Regions from separate parts of the Kitasatospora sp. NPDC098652 genome, predicted to be linked through region 1. Evidence: riboswitches for the same ligand, from Rfam matches in the RefSeq annotation. Region 1 holds a riboswitch; the other holds the start of a gene.
The links. Region 1 has a riboswitch for thiamine pyrophosphate ahead of thiO (glycine oxidase ThiO). Riboswitches for the same ligand answer to the same signal wherever they lie in the genome.
Positions count from the first base shown of each region.

Region 2: another riboswitch for thiamine pyrophosphate. It lies ahead of ACIQWA_RS22255 (purine-cytosine permease family protein); the one in region 1 lies ahead of thiO (glycine oxidase ThiO).

Region 1 covers NZ_JBIWAQ010000016.1:32,904-40,743, forward strand. The annotation lists gene ACIQWA_RS28720 (polyprenyl synthetase family protein) at 1-756, shown strand, start outside; gene thiE (thiamine phosphate synthase) at 788-1,441, opposite strand; gene ACIQWA_RS28730 (Rv2175c family DNA-binding protein) at 1,441-1,806, opposite strand; gene ACIQWA_RS28735 (NAD(P)/FAD-dependent oxidoreductase) at 1,849-3,057, opposite strand; TPP riboswitch at 3,190-3,302, shown strand; gene thiO (glycine oxidase ThiO) at 3,306-4,481, shown strand; gene thiS (sulfur carrier protein ThiS) at 4,478-4,807, shown strand; gene ACIQWA_RS28750 (thiazole synthase) at 4,811-5,608, shown strand; gene pknB (Stk1 family PASTA domain-containing Ser/Thr kinase) at 5,697-7,475, shown strand; gene ACIQWA_RS28760 (molybdopterin-dependent oxidoreductase) at 7,512-7,840, opposite strand, start outside.
Region 2 covers NZ_JBIWAQ010000010.1:88,411-96,250, forward strand. The annotation lists tRNA gene ACIQWA_RS22245 (tRNA-Ser) at 32-119, opposite strand; gene ACIQWA_RS22250 (S1C family serine protease) at 183-2,120, opposite strand; TPP riboswitch at 2,329-2,477, shown strand; gene ACIQWA_RS22255 (purine-cytosine permease family protein) at 2,470-3,882, shown strand; gene ACIQWA_RS22260 (glycerophosphodiester phosphodiesterase) at 4,008-4,832, shown strand; gene ACIQWA_RS22265 (ATP-binding protein) at 5,239-5,661, shown strand; gene ACIQWA_RS22270 (DUF5926 family protein) at 5,824-6,807, shown strand; gene ACIQWA_RS22275 (bifunctional DNA primase/polymerase) at 7,025-7,705, opposite strand.

The DNA of each region.
Region 1 (7,840 bases):
CGCTTCGAGGCGCTGCACCGGGACAGCGGCTGGCGCGGCGACCGCGAGCAGTACGGCGCCTCGGCCGCGGTGCTGCTCGGCGACCTGCTGCTGATCTGGTGCGACGAGCTGTTCCTGCGCTCCGGCCTGGACCCGGCCGCCGTGCTGGCCGCCAAGCCGCGGTTCGACCTGATGCGCACCGAGGTCATGCTCGGCCAGTACCTGGACGTGCTGGAGCCGGTGGCCGGCGACTCCGCCGACCAGGGCGCGCCGGAGCGGGCCCGGACCGTACTGCACTACAAGTCGGCGAAGTACACCATCGAGCGGCCGCTCCAGGTCGGCGCCCTGCTGGCCGGGGCCGGGCCGGAGCTGGTCGAGGCGCTCGGCGCGTTCGGGCTGCCGCTGGGCGAGGCCTTCCAGCTGCGGGACGATCTGCTCGGCGTCTTCGGCGACCCGGCCGTCACCGGCAAGCCCGCCGGGGACGACCTGCGCGAGGGCAAGCGCACCCTGCTGGTCGCGCACGCGATGCGGGGCCTGCCGCAGGCCGACGCCCGGCACCTGGACGCCCGGCTCGGCGCACCGGACCTGGCCGCCGAGGAGGTGGCCGGGCTGCGCGAGCTGATCGCCCGCAGCGGGGCGCCGGAGCTGGTGGAGGCCCGGATCGACGAGCTGATGCGGGAGTCGCTGGCCGCGCTGGCGGCGGCGCCGCTCGCCGACGAGCGGGCCCGCGCGGTGCTGCTGGCGCTGGCCGAGGCCGCCACCGTCCGCAAGTACTGAGAGACGACGGCGGCGACGGCCCCGGAGGCCGTCAGGCCGCCGCGCGCACCCGGCGGGCGAGCTCGGCGGCGGCGGCCCGCGGGTCCTCGGCCGCCGTGACGGCCCGGACCACGACGATCCGGCGGGCCCCGGCGGCCAGCACCTCGTCCAGGTTGCCGAGGTCGATCCCGCCGATCGCGAACCACGGCCGGTCGGTGGCCTGCCGCGCCGCGTACGAGACCAGGCCGAGGCCCGGCGCGTGGCGGCCCGGCTTGGTCGGGGTCGGCCAGACCGGGCCGGTGCAGAAGTAGTCCACGCCGGGCTCGGCGACCGCCGCGTCCACCTCGGACTCGGCGTGGCAGGAGCGGCCGATCAGCACGTCCTCGCCGAGGATCGCCCGGGCGGCCGGCACCGGCAGGTCGTCCTGGCCCAGGTGCAGCACGTCCGGCCGGGCCGCGTGGGCGACGTCGGCGCGGTCGTTGACGGCCAGCAGCTTGCCGTGCCGGCGGCAGGCGTCGGCGAAGACCTCCAGCGCCGCCAGCTCCTGCTTGGCCTCCAGGCCCTTGTCGCGGAGCTGGACGATGTCCACCCCGCCGGCCAGCGCCGCGTCCAGGAACTCGGCCAGGTCGCCCTGCTCGCGACGGGCGTCGGTGCACAGGTAGAGCCGGGCGTCGGCCAGGCGGGCGCGCAGCGTGTCCGCCGCCATCAGATCAGCATCGCCTGGGCGCGGCGCTTGACCTCGGTGCCGCGGTTCTCCCGGAGCGCCTGGATCGGGCTGCCGGGCAGCGACGGGTCCTCGGTGAAGAGCCACTCCAGGATCTCCACGTCGTTGTACCCGCAGTCCCGCAGCACGGTCAGGGTGCCGGACAGGTGCTTGACCAGCCCCTGGCCGTCGATGAACGCCGCCGGGACCTGCAGCGACTTGTTCGGGCCGCGCCGGACGGCGATCAGGCCGCCGTTCTTGACCAGGTCACGCACTTCGGTGACCCGGACCCCCCACTGCTCCGAGATGTCGGGCAGGTACATCCAGTCGGTGACCAGGGCTTCAATCTTGCTTTCGATCTCACTCACGCCACCAGACTGCCACCTCCGCGGCCCGCCGCGCACCACTCGCTACCCCGCGACGGCTCCCTTGAGCGCCACCGTGGGGTCCGCGGCGAGCGCCCGGTCGAGCACCGCACCGCGTTCGATCAGCTTCCGGCCCTGGGTGAGGTCGCGCGGCCGGTCCACCGCCAGCAGCGCGCTCGGCACCCCGTCGCGCAGCCAGAGCACCGACCAGGCGGCCTCCTGCGGGCTGCCGCGCCACAGCAGTTCGTCGCCCTCGGCGTGCCGGCCGGCGTACTGGACCATCCGCCCGAACTGCTCGGACCAGAAGTACGGCACCGGGTCGTACGGCGCGTCCGCCCCGAGCACGGCGGCGGCCGCGGCGGAGCCGGACTGCAGCGCGTGGTCCCAGTGCTGGACGGCCAGCCGGGCGCCCGAGCGGGCCGACGGGTAGCTGACGCAGTCCCCGGCCGCGAACACCCCGGGCAGGCCGGTGCGCAGCCGCCCGTCCACCACGACCGCTCCGGAGGCGTCCAGCTCGACGCCCGAGCCGGCCAGCCAGCCGGTCGCGGGCCGGGCGCCGATGCCGACCACCACCTCGTCGGCCGGCAGGCGGGAGCCGTCGGCCAGCAGCACCGCCCCCGGCTCTACGCCAGCCACCCCGACCCCGCAGCGCAGGTCGACCCCGGCCTCGGCGTACCAGGCGGCCATCGCCGAGCCGACCGCGGTCGGCAGCGCGCCCGGCACCGGCGCCGGACCGGCCTCGACCACGGTGACCTCGCAGCCGGCCTGCCGCGCGGCGGTGGACACCTCGGCGCCGATCCAGCCCGCGCCGACCAGCACCAGCCGCAGCCCGGGGCGCAGCAGCGCGCGCAGCGCCAGGGCGTCGTCCAGGGTGTGCAGCAGGTGGGCGCGCTCGGCCCCGGGCAGGGCGCGCGGGGTGGCGCCGGTGGCGATCACCAGCGTGTCGTACGGGAGGTCGCCGCCGTCGGTGCGCAGCACGCCCGGGGCGAGCCCGGTGGCCCGGCGGCCGGTGAGCAGTTCGATGCCGAGCGGCCCGTAGTCGATGTCCAGGGTGGTGGCGTCGGTCTTGCCGAGCAGCACGTCCTTGGAGAGCGGCGGCCGGTCGTACGGCGCGTGCCGCTCCTCGCCGACCAGGACGATCCGCCCCGGCCAGCCGCCCTGCCGCAGCCGCAGGGCGCACTGCGCCCCGGCCAGCCCGGCTCCGACGACGACGGCCACCCGGTCCGTTCCGCTCAGCTCTGCCACGCCCGTCACTGTACCCAGCACCGCTGAACCGGCTCTGAGCCGCTCACCACCGGACCGCTCGCCCGCCCGACACCGCCGGGGCCGCCCCCGTCTCACCCCTCACACGGCCCTTCGGCCGGGCCGACCCCCGGCGTTAAGGTGGACGCACCACACGGGAGCCCGGCGGACCGGGCTGAGAGGCGGGCTGGCACGGCCTGCGACCGTCCGAACCTGATCCGGGTCATACCGGCGAAGGGAGAAGAGCAGCTTTGTCACGCATGCCATCGGGCAGCCGCGCCGACGTGCTGGTGATCGGCGGGGGCGTCATCGGCCTCGCCGTCGCCTGGCGCGCCGCGCAACGCGGGCTGCGGAACGTGATCGTGGTCGACCCCGGCCACGGCCGCGGGGCGGCCGGGGTCGCCGCCGGGATGCTCGCCCCGGTCACCGAGCTGCAGTACGGCGAGGAGCCGCTGCTGCACCTCGGGATGGCCTCCAACCAACGGTACGAGTCCTTCGCCGCCGAGCTCACCGAAGCCAGTGGCGGCCTGGACACCGGCTACCGCCGCTGCGGCACCATCGCCGTCGCCCTGGACTCCGACGACCGCGCGGAGCTGCGCGAACTGCACGCCTTCCACCAGCGGCTGGGCCTGAACTCCAGCTGGCTGACCGGCCGGGAGGCCCGCCGGCTGGAGCCGATGCTCGCCCCCGGCGTGCGCGGCGGCCTACACGTCGCGGACGACCACCAGGTGGATCCGCGCCGGCTGCTGACCGCCCTGGTCGCCGCCTGCGAGCGGGCCGGCGTCCGGCTGCACCGGGCCGAGGCCGTCGAGCTGCTGGTGGACGGCGGCCGCGCGGTCGGCGCCCGGCTGGACGACGGGGAGTCCCTGACCGCCGAGCAGGTGGTCCTCGCCGCCGGCCCGCACAGCCACCGACTGCCCGGGCTGCCCGCGGGAGTGCTGCCCCCGGTGCGGCCGGTGAAGGGGCAGATCGTCCGGCTGCACATCCCGCAGGCCTACCGGCCGTTCCTGTCCCGCAACGTCCGCGCGGTGGTGCGCGGGCAGCACCTGTACCTCGTCCCCCGGGAGAACGGCGAGCTGGTGATCGGCGCGACCACCGAGGAGCAGGGCTACGACACCACCGTCACCGCCGGCGGGGTGTACGAACTCCTGCGCGACGCGCACGAGTTGGTACCGGGGATCACCGAACTCCCGCTGCGCGAGACCTCCGCCGGGCTGCGCCCCGGCTCGCCGGACAACGCCCCGCTGCTGGGCCCGACCGCCCTGCCCGGACTGGTCGCCGCCACCGGCCACTACCGCAACGGCGTGCTGCTCACCCCGGTCACCGCCGACCTGCTCGCCGACTACCTGGCGACCGGCGAAGTCCCCGACCTGGCACGGCCGTTCACGCCGACCCGGTTCTCCCCCGAAACCCCCGTCGCGAAGGCCTGCGCATGACCGAGACCGCCCCGAACAAGAACGCCCCGAACAAGAACGCCCCGAACAAGAACGCCCCGACCGAGACCGCCCCGACCGAGACCGCCCCGACCGAGACCGCCCCGACCGAGACCGCCCCGAACGAGATCGCCCTGACCGTCAACGGCGAGCCCCGCCGGCTGCCCGCCGCCACCACCCTCGCCGAACTGGTGGCCACCGTCAGCGCCGCCAACTCCGGCGTCGCGGCCGCCCTCAACGAGGCCGTGGTGCCGCGCAGTTCATGGCCCGGGACGACGCTGGACAGCGGCGACCGGATCGAGATCCTGACCGCCGTCCAGGGAGGCTGAACCATGGCCGACGACCTGCTGACCATCGCCGGGACGACCTTCTCCTCCCGGCTCATCATGGGCACCGGCGGCGCGCCGAGCCTGGAGGTCCTGGAGCGCGCCCTGCTCGTCTCCGGCACCGAGCTGACCACCGTGGCCATGCGCCGGGTGGACGCGAACACCCAGGGCTCCGTCCTGGACGTGCTGACCCGCAACGGCATCCGGGTGCTGCCCAACACCGCCGGCTGCTTCACCGCCGGCGAGGCGGTGCTGACCGCCCGGCTGGCCCGCGAGGCACTCGGCACCGACTGGGTGAAGCTGGAGGTGATCGCCGACGAGCGCACCCTGCTGCCGGACCCGATCGAGACCCTGGAGGCCGCCGAGACGCTGGTCGACGACGGCTTCACGGTGCTCCCGTACACCAACGACGACCCGGTGCTGGCCCGGAAGTTGGAGGACGTCGGCTGTGCGGCCATCATGCCACTGGGCTCGCCGATCGGCTCCGGGCTGGGCATCCGCAACCCGCACAACTTCCAGCTGATCGTGGAGAGCGCGGGCGTCCCGGTGATCCTGGACGCGGGCGCCGGCACCGCCTCCGACGTCGCGCTGGCGATGGAGCTGGGCTGCGCCGCGGTGATGCTCGCCTCCGCGGTGACCCGGGCCCAGGACCCGGTGCTGATGGCCGAGGCGATGCGGCACGCCGCCGAGGCGGGCCGGCTCGCCCACCGGGCCGGGCGCATCCCGCGCCGCTTCCACGCCGAGGCCTCCTCGGCGATGGCCGGCCGCGCCGACCTGGACACCCGCGAGCGGCCGGCGTTCTGAACCCGTAGCGGATGTCACAAGCCGGTCCCGGAGGCGGTGTCCGCCGGGACCGGCCCGCGCCCGCCCCACTAGACTCCCCCGGGTGGACATGGCACTGCACGACCCCCTGATCGGTACCGTGCTCGACAACCGGTACCGGGTCGAGCAGCGCATCGCGACCGGCGGGATGTCCACCGTGTACCGGGGCACCGACACCCGGCTGGACCGGGTGGTCGCCCTCAAGGTGATGCACCCCCAGCTCGCCGGGGACGAGGGCTTCACCGCCCGCTTCATCCGCGAGGCCAAGGCGGTCGCCAAGCTCACCCACCCCAACGTGGTCAACGTCTTCGACCAGGGCGCGGACGGCGGAAACGTTTTCCTCGCCATGGAGTACGTGCCCGGCCGCACCCTGCGCGACCTGCTGCGCGACCGCGGCGCGCTGTCCGTCCGGGCCGCCCTGGACGTGCTGGAACCGGTGCTCGCCGCGCTCGGCGCCGCCCACCGGGCCGGGCTGGTCCACCGGGACGTCAAGCCGGAGAACGTGCTGATCACCGAGACCGGCCTGGTCAAGGTCGCCGACTTCGGCCTGGTCCGGGTGCTCGGCAGCGCCGACGGCGCGCCCACCTCGACCAGCACCGCCACCGGCGGCACCGTCATGGGCACCGTCTCCTACCTGGCCCCCGAGCAGATCCTCCCGGACGCCCCCACCGACCAGCGGGTCGACGTCTACGCGGCCGGCATCCTGCTGTACGAGATGCTCACCGGCCGCCGTCCGCACACGGGCGACAACCCCGTCCAGGTCATGTACAAGCACCTGCACGAGGACGTCCCCGCCCCCTCGCTGACCGCCCCCGCCGTCGCCCCGGCGCTGGACGCCATAGTGGCCGGCGCCTGCGCCCGGGCCGCCGACGCCCGCCCGTACGACGCGGTGGAGCTGCTCGCCGCCCTCCAGCGGGTCCGCCGCACGCTCACCCCGGAGGAGCTGGACGCCGAGCCGCCGGCCTCCACCCGGCCCAGCCCGCGCTACCCGACCAGCGAGCCGACCTCGGTGATCCAGCCGCTCCCCGGGCCCGCCGACGCCCCGCCGGCGGAGCGCACCAGCGTGCTGGACGTGCCGGCCGAGCTGCTGGACCAGCTGCTGGTCGAGCCCCGCCCGTACGACGAGCCGACCCCGGTCCGGCCCCGCCGGCCCGGCCGGGCGCGCCGCCTCCCGCGCAAGGCGCTGCTCTGGGCGGCCGCACTGACCGCCCTGGTGCTGGCGGTCGGCGGGGTCACCTACGGGATCTCCGAGGGGCTGTACGGCTCGGTGCCGAGCGTGCTCGGCAAGGACCGGTCGCAGGCGCAGCGGATCCTGGACGGCGAGGGCATGCACGGCCGCTTCGTCGAGGTGTTCAGCGAGTCCGTCCCGGCCGGGCAGGTGATCTCCACCGACCCCGGGGTGGGCGCGCGCACCCGCAAGAGCGACCCGGTGACGGTCACCCTCTCCAAGGGCCCCAAGCGGATCGCCGTGCCGGACGTCACCGGCAAGAGCGCGGACGACGCGGCCGCCGCTCTGGCCGGCGCCCAGCTGACCAGGGGCGGGGTGACCCAGACCTACAACGACACCGTGCCGGAGGGCTCGGTGATCAGCAGCACGCCGGCGGCCGGGCAGCAGTTGCCGGAGAACTCCGCGGTCTCGCTGGTGGTCAGCAAGGGCATGGTGCCGGTCCCGGACGTCGGCGGGATGAGCCGGGACGACGCCCAGCGGGCGCTGCAGGCGGCGGGCTTCACCATGAAGGCCGGCACGGACTGGACGCTCGGCATGGGCAAGGTCGGCAGCCAGTCCCCGGCGGCCGGCGAGCGGCGCCCGCAGAAGACCGTGGTGACGGTCAACTTCTCGCTGTTCTGACGGGGTTCACCGCTCGGCCCGCACGGGGTCCACCGCTCAGCGGAGCGGCCCGTCGCCCGGCTCCTCCTGGTAGGAGTAGCGCTGCTCGCGCCACGGGTCGGCCTGGTTGTGGTAGCCGCGCTCCTCCCAGAAGCCGCGCCGGTCGGCCCGCATGTACTCCACCGCGCGCACCCACTTGGGGCCCTTCCAGGCGTACAGCCGCGGCACCACCAGGCGCACCGGGAAGCCGTGTTCGGCGGTCAGCGCCTCGCCGTTGCGGTGGGTGGCGAGCACGGTGTGCGGGTCGGCGAAGTCGGCCAGCCGCAGGTTGGCGCTGTAGCCGTACTCGGCCCAGACCATGACGTGGGTGACGCCGGGCGAGGGGG
Region 2 (7,840 bases), on a different contig from region 1:
ACCAAAGTTGCTGGTCAGAGGCCGTTCCACGCGGAGAGCGTGGGATTCGAACCCACGGTGACGGGTCACGCCACGACAGTTTTCAAGACTGTTCCCTTAGGCCGCTCGGGCAGCTCTCCAGGCGGAGGTCAGCCTAACGGGTCCGGCGGCGTTCGGTGCACACGATTCCGCGTGCCCAGGGGTCACTGATCGCCGTCCCGCTGGCCGAGCGTGACCTTGGTGGTCATGGTCTGGCCGTTGCGGGTGTACTCGACGTCGACGGTCTCGCCCGGCTTGTGCGTCCAGATCCGGCTGACCAGGGCGGGGCCGTTCTCGATCGGCACGCCGCCGAGCTTGGTGATCACGTCGCCCGGCTTGAGGCCGGCCTTGTCGGCCGCGCCGCCGGGGGTGACGGCGGGCTGGCCCTGGATGTCCTTGGTCTGGATCTGCGCGCCGTCGCCCTTGTAGTCGTCGTTGCGCAGCACGTCGAGCTTGGCGTAGACCGGCTTGCCGGTCTTGATCAGGGTGTCCGCGACCCACTTGGCCTGGTTGATCGGGATGGCGAAGCCCAGGCCGATGCTGCCGGCCCGGCCGTTGGCGGAGGCGTTGGACTGGATCGCCGAGTTGATGCCGATCACCGCGCCGCTGGAGTCCAGCAGCGGGCCGCCGGAGTTGCCGGGGTTGATCGAGGCGTCGGTCTGCAGGGCGTTCATGTACGAGGCCTGCGAGCCGGTCTCGTCGCCGGAGGCGACCGGGCGGTCCTTGGCGCTGACGATGCCGCTGGTGACGGTGGACTCCAGGCCGTACGGCGCACCGATCGCGACGGTGGCGTCACCGACGTTGACCTTGTCGGAGTCGGCCAGCGGCAGCGGCGACAGCCTGCTCTTCGGCGGGTTGTCGATCTTGACCACGGCGACGTCGTAGCCCTCGGCGTGACCCAGCACCGAGGCGCTGTAGGAGGTGCCGTCGGCGAACTTGACGGTCAGTTTGCCGCCGTTGAGGGTCGGCGCGACCACGTGGTTGTTGGTGAGGATGTGGCCCTCGGTGTCGAAGACGAAGCCGGTGCCGGTGCCCGACTCGGTGCTGTTCTGCGCCTTGATGGTGACGACGCTGGGCAGCGCCTTCTGGGCGATGGCGGCGATCGACCCGGGGGCCGGCTCGTTCTTCTGGGTGTTGCTGGCCTGGACGGTGGTGCTGCGGTGGTCGTCCGCCGAGCTGCTGCCGCTGTTGTGGTCGCTGGCGACCACACCGACCGCGCCACCCGCGATGCCGGCGACCAGCGCGACGGCCGCGAGCAGGGCCACCAGGCCGCCGCGCTTCTTGCGCGGGCCGTGGCCGCCCGGGCCGCCGGGGTACTCGGCGGGGTAGCCGAGCGGACCGCCGGGGCCGCCGGGGTGGCCGGCACCGGCGTCGTGGCCGGCGCCCCAGCCGCCGAGCGGCTGGCCGGCACCGAAGGGGTGGTGACCGGGCGCACCGGGCGCGACGGGCACACCGGCGGCCGGAGCACCGTACGGCTCCTGGGCGTTGGCGGCCGAAACGCCGTACGGGTCCTGGGCGCCGGCAGCCGGCACGCCGTGGGTCGGGGTCGCGTACGGGTTGGTACCCGGGGCGCCCGGCGGCAGGGCGGGCGCGGCCGGGGCGGCGGCGACCGGGGCCGCGGCGGGTGCGGGTGCGGCGGGCGGCGCGGGCGGCAGGACCGGCGGCGGGGCGTCGAGGTAGCCGGTGACCGGGTCGACGGCCGGCTCCTCGACGGCGGCCGCGGCCGGCGCGGCCGGCGCGGCCGGGGCCTCCGGCGCGGGCACCTTGGTGAAGGCGACGGTGGGCTTGTGCCCGCCGTCGGCCGGGACGGCCGGGGCCGGGGCCTCCGGGGCGGCCTCGGCCGCCGCGCTCGCGGCGGCCGGCTCCGGGATCCGGCCGAAGGCCATGGTCGGCTTGTGCCCGCTGTCGGCCGGACCAGCCGGGGCGGCCTCGGCCGTGGCGTCCACCGGCTCGTCCTTCGGCTCGGGGACCCGACTGAAGGCCATGGTCGGCTTGTGGCCGCCCTGAGCGGTGCCCTCGGAAGCGGCACCCGCCGCCTCCGGGGCCCCCGCGGGCTGCTCCCCCTGCGGCCCGGTGGGCCCAACCTCGCGCTCGGTGCTCACGGACGACCTCCATAGCTGACAGAACCAAGGACCATAGTTTTTCGCACCGACGATTCGATTGCCGTAAGGACCCCTCTGAATAACTCATAAGAATCCTTAGCCGCCACCGACAGCCGGGGCTCCCCACCCCCGCCCGGCGTCCCGCGATGCGGACCGCGCACCCCGTGGCCTTTGGCGTTCGTCTCCGTGCCGGTTAGCCTGTCGCTCCAAACTGACACGCGGGAGCTTGGACCGACCAGGCTGAGAGTGCGCATGTCGACCGTACGCCAGGCCAGTGACCGGCGGACCGTCGAGGGGGCGCTGACCGCCGGAACCTGTCCGGGTAATGCCGGCGTAGGGAGTATCGGCCATGCCGCCTGCTTCGCCATCCTCTTCTTCGGGCGCGCCCGCGTCCAAGGATTTCCCCCCGGGCCCGGCCGGCGCCGGTGCCGCGCTGCTGGACCACCGCGTCGAGGCGCCGCTGGTCCTGGACACCGAGCCGCCGCGCACCCTGCGCTTCCGGGACCACTTCGCGCTCTGGATGAACCTCGGCGTCAGCCTGATCGGCTTCTCCACCGCCGCGACCGTGCTCGGCGAGAAGGGCAGCGAGCTGTCGCTGGCCGCCGCGGTGACGGCGATCGTGACCGGTACGGCGGTCGGCACCGCGATGCTCGGCGTCGCCGCGCTGATCGGCGCCCGCACCGGCGCCCCCGCGATGGCCAACCTGCGCGGCCTGTTCGGCACCCGGCTGTCCTACCTGCCGACCGTGCTGAACATCGTCCAGTGCGTCGGCTGGGGCGTGTTCGAGCTGCTGACCATCGCGGCGGGCGCCCAGACCGTCGCCCACACCAGCGACTACCGCTGGCTGTTCGTGCTGCTCGCGGGCGCGCTGACCACCGTGCTGACGATCTGGCCGCTGGGCTCGATCGCGGTGCTGCGCCGCTTCGTGGCCGGGGCGGTCGCGGTCGCGATGGTGTACTTCACCGTCCAGCTGGGCCGCCAGGGCGTGCCGGACCCGGGCGCGGGCAACTGGCACGGCTTCCTGGGCGCCACCGACGCGATGATCGCGGTGTCGATCTCCTTCGTCCCGATGGCCGCCGACTACACCCGGCACTCGCGCAGCCCGAAGTCGGCCTTCTGGGGCAGCTTCTCCGGCTACACCGTCGCCCAGGTCTGGTGCTACGTGCTGGGGCTGATGGCGCTGCTCCAGTCCGACGGCGACCCGAGCCGGATCTTCGACTCCTTCCTCGGCGTCTGGGCCGGCTGGCTGTTCCTGCTGGTGCTGGTGCTGCGCGAGACCGACCAGTCCTTCGCCAACGTCTACTCGACCGCGATGTCGCTGCAGAACCTGCTGCCGCGGGTGGACCGCCGGGTGCTGAGCGGCGGGATCGGCGTGCTGACCACCGTGCTGGCGCTCAGGATCGACCGGTTCACCGACACCTACAGCAACTTCCTCGGCCTGATCGGCTCGGTCTTCGTGCCGCTGCTGGCGGTGCTGGCGGTGGACTACTTCTTCGGCGCCGGCCGGCACGGCTGGGACCTCTCCGAGCGGGCGCCGTCCCGCTGGCTGATGCTGCTGCCGTGGGTGCTGGGCTTCGCCGTCTACCAGCTGATCGCGCCGACCGCGGTGGCCGACTGGTGGGTGGACTTCTGGACCTCGGCCCAGCAGGCGCTGCACTTCACCCCGCAGGAGTGGACCTCGGCCTCGCTGTTCGCCTTCCTGCTGCCGGCGCTGGCCACCTGGGGCCTCACCCCGCTGACCCGCCGCACCGCCCGGGCCTGACCCACCGCACCGCCCGGGCCTGACCCACCGCACCGCCCGGGCCTGACCCACCGGAGGCGGAGCCGGCCCCACAGGTTGGGACCGGCTTCGCCCCCGGTTCACCCGCGCCCCCTATCGTTGGGGCCGTGACCAGCCCAGAACTGCCCTCGGCGGCGGCGCGCACCACGCCCTCCGTCCAGGTGATCGCCCACCGCGGCTCCTCCCACGCCCTGCCCGAGCACACCCTCGCGGCGTACCGGCGCGCGCTCGACGAGGGCGCGGACGCCGTCGAGTGCGACGTGCGGGTGACGGCCGACGGCCACCTGGTCTGCGTGCACGACCGCCGGATCGGCCGGGTGTCGAACGGCCGCGGCACCGTCTCCGCGATGACGCTGGCCGAGCTGGAGGCGTACGACTTCGGCGCATGGAAGACCGGCCGGCCCAGCACCGACCCCGAGCTGCGCGGCGTGCTGCGGCTGGAGCGGCTGCTCGAACTGGTGGTGGACTGCGGCCGCCCGGTGGACCTGGCGATCGAGACCAAGCACCCGGTGCGGTTCCGCGGCCGGGTCGAGGCCGAGCTGCTGCGCACCCTGGAGCGGTACAAGATCGGCACCGCCCCGGACGGCGACCGCCCGTCCGCCCGGATCATGAGCTTCTCCTCGATCGCGCTGAACCGGGTGGCCGCCGCCGCGCCCGACTACCGGCGAGTGTTCCTGATCGAACGGATGCTGCCGCTGCTGGGCCGCCTCCGCCCCGGGCAGCCGCTGCCGGGCGGGGCCCGGATCGCCGGCCCCGGCATCGAACTGGTCAAGGCCAAGCCGCAGCTGGTGCCCCGGCTGCGCGAGCTGGGGCACGAGGTGCACGTGTGGACGGTGGACGAGCCGGCCGACGTCGAGCTCTGCCTGGAGCTCGGGGTCTCCGCGATCATCACCAACAGGCCCGCCGAGGTGCTGGCCCAGCTCGGCCGCTGAGCCGGGGCCGGGCGCCCGGCCGTCCCGGGAGAACCTGATCGCCCTGGTCGGCAGTCAAACCTTCCGTGCACGTTGTTGCCGGAATTCTTGCGCACGGGCGACGGAGGGTGAGCACGGAATGACCTCTTGTCGACCCTGAGTCGCATCGCCCGAAATGGGCCCGCAGGATCCTCCGACGGTCGTTTCCGACGCATTACCAAGGGGCATCCATCCCTCGGCATACGCTGAAGGAGGTCCGGGGGTGGCGTTGATGGTGGCGCGTGAAGTGCCGACTTCATCGACCATGGCAGTGCCGCACGGCCCAGCGAGTGTCGGGGTCGCACGGCGCCGACTGCGTCGAGATCTGGGTGACCGGCAGATACCGGAACCGGTCATCGATGATGCTGTTCTGATCCTTTCCGAACTGTTGAGCAACGCCTGTCGATACGCCCGTCCGCTGGGCCCGCTGCCCGCCCTGGGCCGCGGTGCCCGGGCCGAGGTGGTGGACCAGGTGCTGGTCGGCGTCCCCTCCGGGACGCACCCGGCGCCGGGCGGCCGGGAGCCCGAGGACGGCGCGACCGAGCCGGACGGCGGCGTGCTGGTCCGCTGGCAGATGCACGCCGACGGCGTGCTCACCCTGGAGGTCACCGACGGCGGCGCGGCCACCCGGCCGCTGCCCGCCAGCCCCTCGCTGACCTCACGCGGCGGCCGCGGCCTGGCCATCGTCGACCAACTGGCCAGCGACTGGGGCGTCCGGGACGCGCCCGGCGAGGTCACGGTCTGGGCGGCGCTGCCCGCCCGTGCCCGGCACGCCCGGCGCACCGGGGGCGGCACGGCCCGCAGCGCGTAGTCGTCCCGGCCCGCACCCGGGCGCCCGTCCGACCCGGCAGCCGGACGCCCGCCCGACCGGCAGCGGGGCGTACGGTGCCCGCCCCGGCGCGTTCCCGCGCGCCGGGGGAACCTCAGTAGGCTTCCCGTGAAACAGGACCACCGTCCCCGGGAGAGCCGCAGCATGGGCAAGAAGGCCGCCAAGAAGGCGCCGCAGCGCCAGTCCACCACCGCCGTCACGGGCGAGATCCCCGTGGTCGGGGCCCGCGAGGACTGCCCCTGCGGCTCGGGCCGCCGCTACAAGGCGTGCCACGGCCGGGAGGCCTCGCACGCCGTGCAGGAGCTGGTGCACCGTCCGTTCGAGGGCCTGCCGGGCGAGGCCGACTGGGTGGCGCTGCGCGAGCTGGTGCCCGCCGCCACGGCACCGCTGACGCTGGCCGCCGGGGTGACCGCGAGTGCCGCTGGCGACGTCCCGTCGGTGACCCTGGCGACGGTGCTGCCGCTGGCCTGGCCGGCCCTGCGCCGCGCCGACGGCTCGATCCTGCTCGGCCTGCAGACCCAGTCCTCCTCGGGCGACCTCAGCCGCGACCTCGCGGACGCCCTGGAGCTGGCCCTGGCCACCGAGCCGGGCAGCCCCGTCCCCGCCCGCCGGACCGTCCCGGGCGGCCGTCGCCTCCAGGACCTGCTGGACACCTCCGCCGCGTTCACGCCCACCGTGCACACCGGCTTCGAGTTCTGGCTGGAGGACGCCGAGACCGCCACCGGCGAGGTCGCCGCCTCGCTGGAGCGCGCCAACGCCTCCGCCATCCCGACCGAGAAGCTCGCGAGCGTGGACGCCGCCTACTGGTGCGGCACCCCGGACAAGAACCACCTGCGCTGGGTGATGACCGTGCCCGAGGAGCAGCTGCTGGACGCGCTGGCCCGGCTGAACGCCGCCGGTGAGGCCTCGCTCGGCGCGGACACCCGCCTGGTGGGCTCGTTCCGCGCGCACGGCCTCACCGTCCCGGTGTGGGACCTCCCGCTCGCCATGACCGCCGCCGACTGCGAGAAGCCGGCCGCCGAGTTCGGCGAGCGGCTCGCCGCCGTCCTCGCCGACCCGACTCCGCTGACCGCCGAGGAGCGGCGCGCCCGGGCAAACCTGGTGAACCGTCAGGTCACCTTGAACTAAAGGGCGCAGGATCCGGGTGATACGCGTCACATTGTCGCCGGGAAGCCGCAATTTCCGGGCCTGGAGGGCGTCTTGGAAATTGGCGCGGGCGCGGATCCTTGTTACTGTCTAAAGAGTCCGGCCGCTGGTGCATCCCCCGTCGCCAGCGGCCGGATCTTTTGTTTTCCGGAACGCCCCGCACCACCGGGCCCGGAGTCCGGCCCGACCCGGCGATCCGTCAGTACGTCGAGCGCCCGCTGTCCAGCCGGACCGTCGCCTCCACCAACTCCCCCAGCAGCGGCCCGACCTGCGGCAACCGGACCCCGCCGTCCGCAGCCGGCCGCGGCGCCAGCACCCAGCGCACCCTCCCGGCCCCGCCGCCGGGCGGCAGCGGCAGGAAGCCGCCCGGCCCGTGGTAGCGCAACGATCCGGGCACCAGAGGGAGTTGGGCGAGCATCTCGCCCAGGGCGTCGAGCGAGTACGGGGCCACCAACAGGGCGTAGCGGCCCGGCATCGCGAGCACCGGGCCGAGCGGCAGCCGCAGCGCGCCCAGGTAGACCAGCGCCCTGGCACCGGCCGCCGCGGGCAGGCTGACCGCCGAGACCGCGGAGCCGGTGGCGGCCAGCACCGGCGCGTCCGGGTTCTGCCGCTCCCACCACCAGCGCACCATCCGGGGGTCCGTGGTGGCGGCCAGCAGGGACGGGTCGTGCGGATGGGCGCCGGGCGCCGGGCAGTCCGGCTCCCCGCAGGAACAGCGGCCGCCGCACAGCACGGTGCCGGGCACCACCGGCCAGCGGTGTTCGACGGCGGCCGTGAGCGCCGCGGCCAGCCGGGCGGACGACTCCTGCGACTGCTGCGGTTCCTGCGGCTCCCGGGGCTCCTGCGACCGGCTCCTCGGGCTCTTCCGGTTCTCACGCATGGCGCTCGTTCCTTTCCCTGACCGCTCGGTTCGCTCCGCCCCACCGACATCCGTCGGGACCCGCCGCACGGGCCCGCGGCGGCACGGCCCCGGAAAGGCGCGGAGCGGGGCGGGCGGCACGGCGGACGGCGCGGC